3 regions of the Hydrogenibacillus sp. N12 genome follow, and region 3 is predicted to be linked to each of the others. Evidence: riboswitches for the same ligand, from Rfam matches in the RefSeq annotation. Region 3 holds a riboswitch; each other region holds the start of a gene.
What was found. A riboswitch is a leader RNA that binds a small molecule or an ion and turns the genes downstream of it on or off. The one in region 3 is predicted to bind thiamine pyrophosphate.
Positions count from the first base shown of each region.

Region 1: another riboswitch for thiamine pyrophosphate. It lies ahead of K2M58_RS02275 (acyl-CoA dehydrogenase family protein); the one in region 3 lies ahead of thiC (phosphomethylpyrimidine synthase ThiC).
Region 2: another riboswitch for thiamine pyrophosphate. It lies ahead of thiW (energy coupling factor transporter S component ThiW); the one in region 3 lies ahead of thiC (phosphomethylpyrimidine synthase ThiC).

Region 1 is NZ_CP080953.1:479,311-481,570, forward strand. It holds gene K2M58_RS02270 (SDH family Clp fold serine proteinase) at 1-586, opposite strand, end outside; TPP riboswitch at 801-912, shown strand; gene K2M58_RS02275 (acyl-CoA dehydrogenase family protein) at 1,033-2,214, shown strand.
Region 2 is NZ_CP080953.1:2,219,499-2,221,758, forward strand. It holds gene thiM (hydroxyethylthiazole kinase) at 1-428, opposite strand, end outside; gene thiW (energy coupling factor transporter S component ThiW) at 739-1,302, opposite strand; TPP riboswitch at 1,543-1,683, opposite strand; gene glp (molybdopterin molybdotransferase MoeA) at 1,718-2,260, opposite strand, start outside.
Region 3 is NZ_CP080953.1:952,463-954,722, reverse strand. It holds gene thiC (phosphomethylpyrimidine synthase ThiC) at 1-1,261, opposite strand, end outside; TPP riboswitch at 1,451-1,536, opposite strand; gene K2M58_RS04420 (universal stress protein) at 1,768-1,926, shown strand; gene istB (IS21-like element helper ATPase IstB) at 2,019-2,260, opposite strand, start outside.

The DNA.
Region 1 (2,260 bases), 470 kb from region 3:
CCTCCAGGCTTGTGCGAACCTGCCGCATGGCCTTCTGGGCGACGTCGGCGAGGATGAGCGTCCGGTCGTCGATCGCTTCGATCGGCTTGGCTTTGAGGACGCTCAAGATGCTGGCCGCCGGGTATTCGCCGAGCTGGGGATCGACGGGGCCGAGGACGGCGTTTTCGTCCAGGACGATCTCGTCGGCGGCGAGGGCGATGAGGGTGCCGCCGGACATGGCGTAGTGGGGAACGAAGACGGTCACCTTCGCCGGGTGCCGGGCGAGGGCGAAGGCGATCTGCTCGGCGGCCAGCACCAGGCCGCCGGGGGTGTGAAGGATGAGGTCGATCGGCATCTCCGGCGGGGTGAGACGGATCGCCCGGAGCACCTGTTCGGAGTCCTCGATGTCGATGTAGCGGGAAAAGGGGATGCCGAGGAAGCTCAGGGCTTCCTGGCGGTGGATGAGGGTGATGGCGCGGGAGCGGCGCTTTTTTTCCAGCCGGCGGATGAGTTCGGTTCGGAGGGCGTTCGTCCGCTTTTGCTGAAGCATCGGAAGGAGCGCGGTGAAGAAGAAAAACAGCCAGAAAAGGAGCAGAAAAAAGTCCATCGAAAACCTCCTTACAAAGACGCCCGCCGGATGAGGGCCGGGAGCGGATCGTCGGGCGGCGGTTCGGATCTTCGGATCTGCGGTCGGGCCGCCGTTTACCCTCAGCATAACCGAGGGCCGCCGCGGACAAAAGTGTGGCCTTTTGCGGGCGATGCGGTATAATCTTTTTGTGGTATCATCGGACTGGGACAACCGGAGAACCGGGCGAGGGTCGCCCGGGCCGCGCGGGAGCCGGGGCAGCCGGCTGAGAGTGCAGCCAGAGGCGCTGCAGACCGCCTGAACCTGATCCGGTTCGGACCGGCGGAGGGAGCGGCGTTCGGGAATCCGGATGCGGCGATCGAGGGGCGAACGACAGGTCGATCGGGCGCGTTCGGAACCGAAATTCGGATTCGTGAAAACGCCATCCGAAGATGCCGTCCCCCGCCGGAGAAGGTGGGGGTTTTTTGATGCGGGATTTTCGGATGGACGATCGGGACCCATCCGCCGGCGAGCGGGCGGAGAACGGAAAACCGGGCGGGCGGACGGCGGCGATCCTCTCCGCCATCGCGGCGGAAAAGGAAGCGCTCGTCCGGCGGGGGCCGGAGCTGGAGCGGACGGGGCTTTTGCCTGACGAACTTGTCGCGTGGATGCGGTCGCTTCGGCTTTTTAAGCTGTTCGTGCCGGAGGCGTTCGGCGGTGCCGGGCTCACCCTCGGGGAGGCGGTCCGGATCTACGAGGCGCTGTCGGCCGTCGACGGGAGCCTCGGGTGGCTCGCCCAGATCGGTTCGGGCGGCGGGTATTTTGTGCCGTCGTTTCGGCCGGAGATCGCCCGGGCCTTTTTCTCGCCGCCGGAGGCGGTGATCGCCGGGACGGGGCATCCGGCCGGGCGGGCCCGCCGGGTGCCGGGAGGCTACGTCGTCAGCGGCCGCTGGCGGTACGCGAGCGGGGCGCAGTATGCGACGCTGTTTACCGCCAACGCGGTCGTGGAAGGAAGCGCGCCGTCCGAGGAGGGCGGCGGTCCGGCTTCCGGCGGGGCGGCCGCCGGGGCGAAGGTTTCCGGGAACGTCGTTCGGGCGTTTGCCTTTTTCCCGGAGGAGGTCGAGCTTGAGCGGGACTGGTCGGCGTTGGGCATGGTGGCGACCTCCGGGTGGACGTTTTCCGTCCGGGAGCGGTTCGTGCCGGAAGAGCGGTCGTTCGTCGTCGGGAAGGCGCTTTGGGATCCGGGGCTTTTGGTCTATCGGCTGCCGTTTTTGTTGTTTGCCGAGGCGTCGATCGGCGCCGTCTGCATCGGGCTCGGCCGGGGGTTTTTCGAGGCGGCGCTCGGGGAAGACGCGCCGACGGAGGCGGAGGCCCGGGAGGTCGTCGAGCGGCTCCGGGCGGAAGCGGACGACGGGCGGCTCCTCTTTTTCGCCGCGGTGGCGGAGGCGGAGCGAAGGCTTTCGGCGGGGACGCTCGACGAGGCGGCGGCGAGGCGGCTCGGCGGGGCGATGCGGCGGGCGGCGCACGCCCAGCGGTCGGCGGTCGTTCGGGCGCTCCCCTTTCTCGGCATGCGGGCGATCCGGCCGGAGGGGCAGCTGAACCGCCGGTTTCGCGATCTGGTGACGGCCTGTCAGCACGTCGTGCTCCGGCCGGCGCCGCCGGCGGGATGAAGCGGCCTGATCTCCGACAAGCGCTTCGCTGCCGAACGACGCCCAG
Region 2 (2,260 bases), 1.3 Mb from region 3:
GCATCGACCCCTTTGATCGGAAGCGGCCGGCCGATGAGATTTGCCACCTCGGCGACGTTGCCCCGGATGACGGCAAACCGCCCGGCGGAAAGAAGCCGCTCAACGGCTTCGGTGCGAAACGCCGTCGCGCCGACCCCAACCGGATCGAGGACCGCCGGCACGCCGGCGGCGTTCGCCGCCCGGAGCGCTGCTTCCATCGCCCGAAGCGTCCGATCGGTGACCGTCCCGAGGTTAATCAGAAGCCCGGCGGCCATCGCCACCATCTCGCCCGCTTCCTCCGGCGCGTCGGCCATCACCGGCGAGGCGCCAAGGGCGAGAAGGCCGTTTGCCGTAAAATTTTGTGCGACCGTGTTGGTGATGGCATGAATGAGCGGGCGGCGGTCCCGGATCGCCCGAAGCGCCGCGCCGGCCCGGGAAGCGTCGAACATCGGATCGAACCTCCTGCTGCTCGAGAACCTCGCCCAAGAATCTCCCGATTGCTGATTGCTGATCGCTGATTGCTGATCGCTGATTGCTGATCACCGCTCGCCGCTCATCCCCCTGCGCGGCCGACGGCCTTGCGCAGCTCAGATCAGCGATCCTACCCGCAAGCGGCCGGTGGGCTTTCGCCCCGGCAGCCTGGGACGTCGTCGGCCCGTCCCGGAAGCCGCCCGCCCAGGCGCCTTTCGCCGCGCCGGAGAAGAGAACCGGTGCTCGCTGGCGCGGCGGCTCCTTCGCTGCCCTTTCCTCCTTCGCTGCTCATTCGTCTGCGCCGGGCAGCGGGGCGGCATCGAACCGTGAAAGCTTTTCGCCGTCGAGTAGGCCGGTTCGCCGAAGCGCAAGGAGGAGGGCAACCCCGCCGGCGGCCCCGAGGGCCGAGCTTAAGAGAAACGGCCCCACAAAGCCCAAAAGCGCCACCTCCCGGCTCACGACCAGGCGGCCGAGGCCGTACGCGACCGCCGCCCCGACGAGCCCCGTCCCGATCGCCTCGCCGAACGCGGCGGCGACGAAGTGTTGGAAGCGGCGGTAGAGGACGCCGGCGAGCCAGGCGCCGAAGAGGCTCCCGGGATAGGCGAAGATCGTCCCCGTCCCCAGGGCCAGGCGAAGCGTCGAGGCCGTCGCCGCCTGCAGCACCGCCGCCCCCGGCCCCAGGCGCACCGCCGTCAGGACGTTCACGAGATGCTGCACCGGATACGCCCGAAATGGACCGATCGGAATGGAAAGAAGCGGACTCAGCACGACCGAAAGGGCCACGAGCGCCGCGATCTCGGCCACCGCCCGCGGCGACAATCCGAGGCGGTCGATCTCTCTCTGCCGGTCCATACTCCCCCTCCTTTCGCGCAGGGTTATAAGACATCGGGCCTGCGACCAGAGTGACCTTGGTGAGCCCCTGCCTTTCGCACGGGGTTTTGAGGGCGAGCGGGCCGGACGGCCTCCCCGGTGCGGACGGCGGCAGGGCGGTCCCATCCCGGCCTCCCGATTAAAGAAAAGCGCCGACCGCATCGGTCGGCGCCCCGCCCGGAAGGCCGGCGTCCGCCGAGACGCCTCGGCGAGCCGTCCGGCGCGTTCCTTGCGGCCGCTTCCCTCCGCCGGTCCGAACCGGATCAGGTTCCAAGGGTTGGGCGTTGCCCTCTCAGCCGCCCGGGAAACCCGCCGGGCCCGTACGACCCAGGCAGCTTCCGGACGGCACCCCCGCAGCCGGCCTCGATTGTCAACCCATCCCGTCCTCCGCGGCCGCTCATCCCGGGCAGCCGCCGATCCACCAGACGGTCACCGTCTCCCCGACGGCCGGGTCCGCCTCCGGCGGCACCTCGACGAAGGCGTTCGTCCCGAGAAAGCTCGAAATCGACGCCGACGTCTGCGATCGCCCCGCGTCGACGACGACGGCCCCCTCCTTAAGCCGCGCCTCCGCCCGCCAGAAGCGCGTGCGCCACGTCGGCCGCTCCGCGGGCTTTCCGATCAAGCGCCCCGTCGTCCGAAGCGGTTCCCACCGGCGAGCGCCGGCCATCTTGCGAAGGAGCGGGAGGACGAACAGATGGGTCGTCACAAACGACGACGCCGGATTTCCCGGAAGGGCGATCCACGCCCGATCGTCGCGGACCGCCACCGTAAGCGGCATCCCCGGCTTGATCGCCACCTTCCGAAACAGGACCTCGAGCCGAAGCCGCGTCATCGCCTCCGGAACGACGTCATAGTCGCCGACCGACACCGCTCCCGTCGTCACGACGACGTCCGCCGCCTCCAGCGCCTCCCCGATCGCCCGGACGACGTCTTCCGTCGC
Region 3 (2,260 bases):
CTGCGGCACCGATCGCCGACGTGATGTGGTCGTAGCCGGGGGCGATGTCGGTGACGAGCGGGCCGAGGGTGTAAAACGGCGCCTCGTGGCAGAGCTCGATCTCTTTGTCGACGTTTTCCTTCAGGAGATGAAGGGGGATATGTCCCGGCCCTTCGATCATCACCTGCACGTCGTACGCCCAGGCGATCTTCGTCAGCTCCCCGAGCGTCTCGAGCTCGGCAAACTGCGCCCGGTCGTTGGCGTCGGCGATGGAACCGGGCCGGAGGCCGTCGCCTAAGGAGATGGCGACGTCGTAGCGGCGGAGGATGTCACAGATCTCCTCGAAGTGGGTGTAGAGAAAGTTTTCTTCGTGGTGGGCGAGCATCCAGGCGGCGATGATCGATCCGCCCCGCGAGACGATGCCCGTCACCCGATCGACCGTAAGCGGCAGATACGAAAGCCGGACGCCGGCGTGGATCGTCATGTAGTCGACGCCCTGTTCCGCCTGCTCAATGATCGTCTCCCGGAACGCCTCCCACGAGAGGTCTTCCGGTTTTCCGCCCACTTTCTCCAGCGCCTCGTAGATCGGCACCGTGCCGACCGGCACCGGTGAATTCCGGAGGATCGCCTCCCGCGTCTCGTAGATCCGCTTTCCGGTCGAAAGGTCCATCACCGTATCGGCGCCCCAGAGGATCGCCCACGTCATCTTCTCGACTTCTTCTTCCAGCGAGGACCAGACGGCGGAGTTCCCGATGTTGGCGTTCACCTTCGTGTGAAAGTTCCGGCCGATGATCATCGGCTCGCTCTCCGGGTGGTTGACGTTTGCCGGGATGATCGCCCGGCCGCGGGCGACTTCCTGGCGGACGAACTCCGGATCGACGCCCTCCCGGAGGGCGACGAACTCCATCTCCGGCGTGATGATCCCCCGCCGGGCGTACGCCATCTGCGTCACCGCCCGATCGCCTTTGGCCCGAAGGACCGGCCGGCCCCGGTGGCCGGTCACCGTCTCCACATCGCCCCGCTCGAGGATCCACGGTCTACGAAGAGGTGGTAGCCCGGCCTGAAGGTCGATCCGGGCGTCCGGGTCCGTGTACGGGCCGCTCGTGTCGTAGACGCGCACCGCCACCGGCTTCCCGTCCGGCCCTCGCTCTTCGGTCAGGATCTCCCGCATCGGCACCCGGAGGTCCGGCCGCGACCCCTGAAGGTACACCTTGCGGCTGTTCGGAAAGTACCCTCGGTAACCCCTTGCTTCGGCGGCGATTCGCTCAAACGCCGTCGTCATCGTCCCCCTCCTCTTCCGGCGCCAGGGCCGGGAGGGCCGGCCGCCGTCCGTCCGGCCCCATCGGGCACGAAAAAGGCCGCCTCCCCGGAGGCGGCCCTGTGCCTTCAGTCGTTCGGACGACCGTCCGAGACGGTTCGGATCGGACGGCCGTCCGATTCGATCCTGCCGTCGATCGTCGCGGCGCCTGGCCTTCCTCCGCTGGCATGATCCAGGTCAGGTTCGGCGGTCGGAAGCGGATCGGCTTCCCTCTCAGCCCGGCTCCCCGGACTCCCGCGCTGGCGCCTTGGGCGTGGTCAGCCCCACTTTACCAGAGTCCGAAAATCCCGTCAAGTTCCGTCCTTTGCGAAGGCTCTCATCCCGAACGAAAAAGGGCGTGCTTCCGCCCGTTTGCGCCGCCGGGACGTCCCGCGGCGGAAAAAGGGCGAAATTTTTCCTTATTTTTTTTGGTCATCCTGGAAATATGTGTGATATGATGGACGTGAATCCCCATCAAAGGAGGCGTCCCGATGTATCGCCACATCCTCGTCGCCTACGACGGTTCGGAGCACGCCGAACGGGCGCTCAAGACCGGCCTCGCGCTCGCCAAGCTTCTGCCGGAGGCGCGCCTCGTGGCCGTCCACGTTGTTCGCTTCGATCACTTCGAAGAGGTGTCAATAGCGGATTAAAACTCCCCAAAAAAATCGCGTTCGATTCCCCACAAACAGCGGATTCAGTTCCCCAAAATCATCGCGCATCATTCCCCAGACGTATGTTCGATCTACGCGGTCACCTCCTCCTTCAGCGCATGGGTCACCCCGGCGCGCAGCTTGTCCTTCATCCGGTAGCTGTTGCCGCGGATGTTGATGGTGGTGGCGTGGTGCAGGAGCCGGTCGAGCAAGGCAGAGGCCAGCACCTGGTCACCGAAGAGTGTCCCCCAGTTGGTGAAGCTGGTGTTGGACGTGATGATCAGGGAGCCATGCTCGTAGCGCTCCGACACGAGCCGGAAGAAGTTCGCGGCGT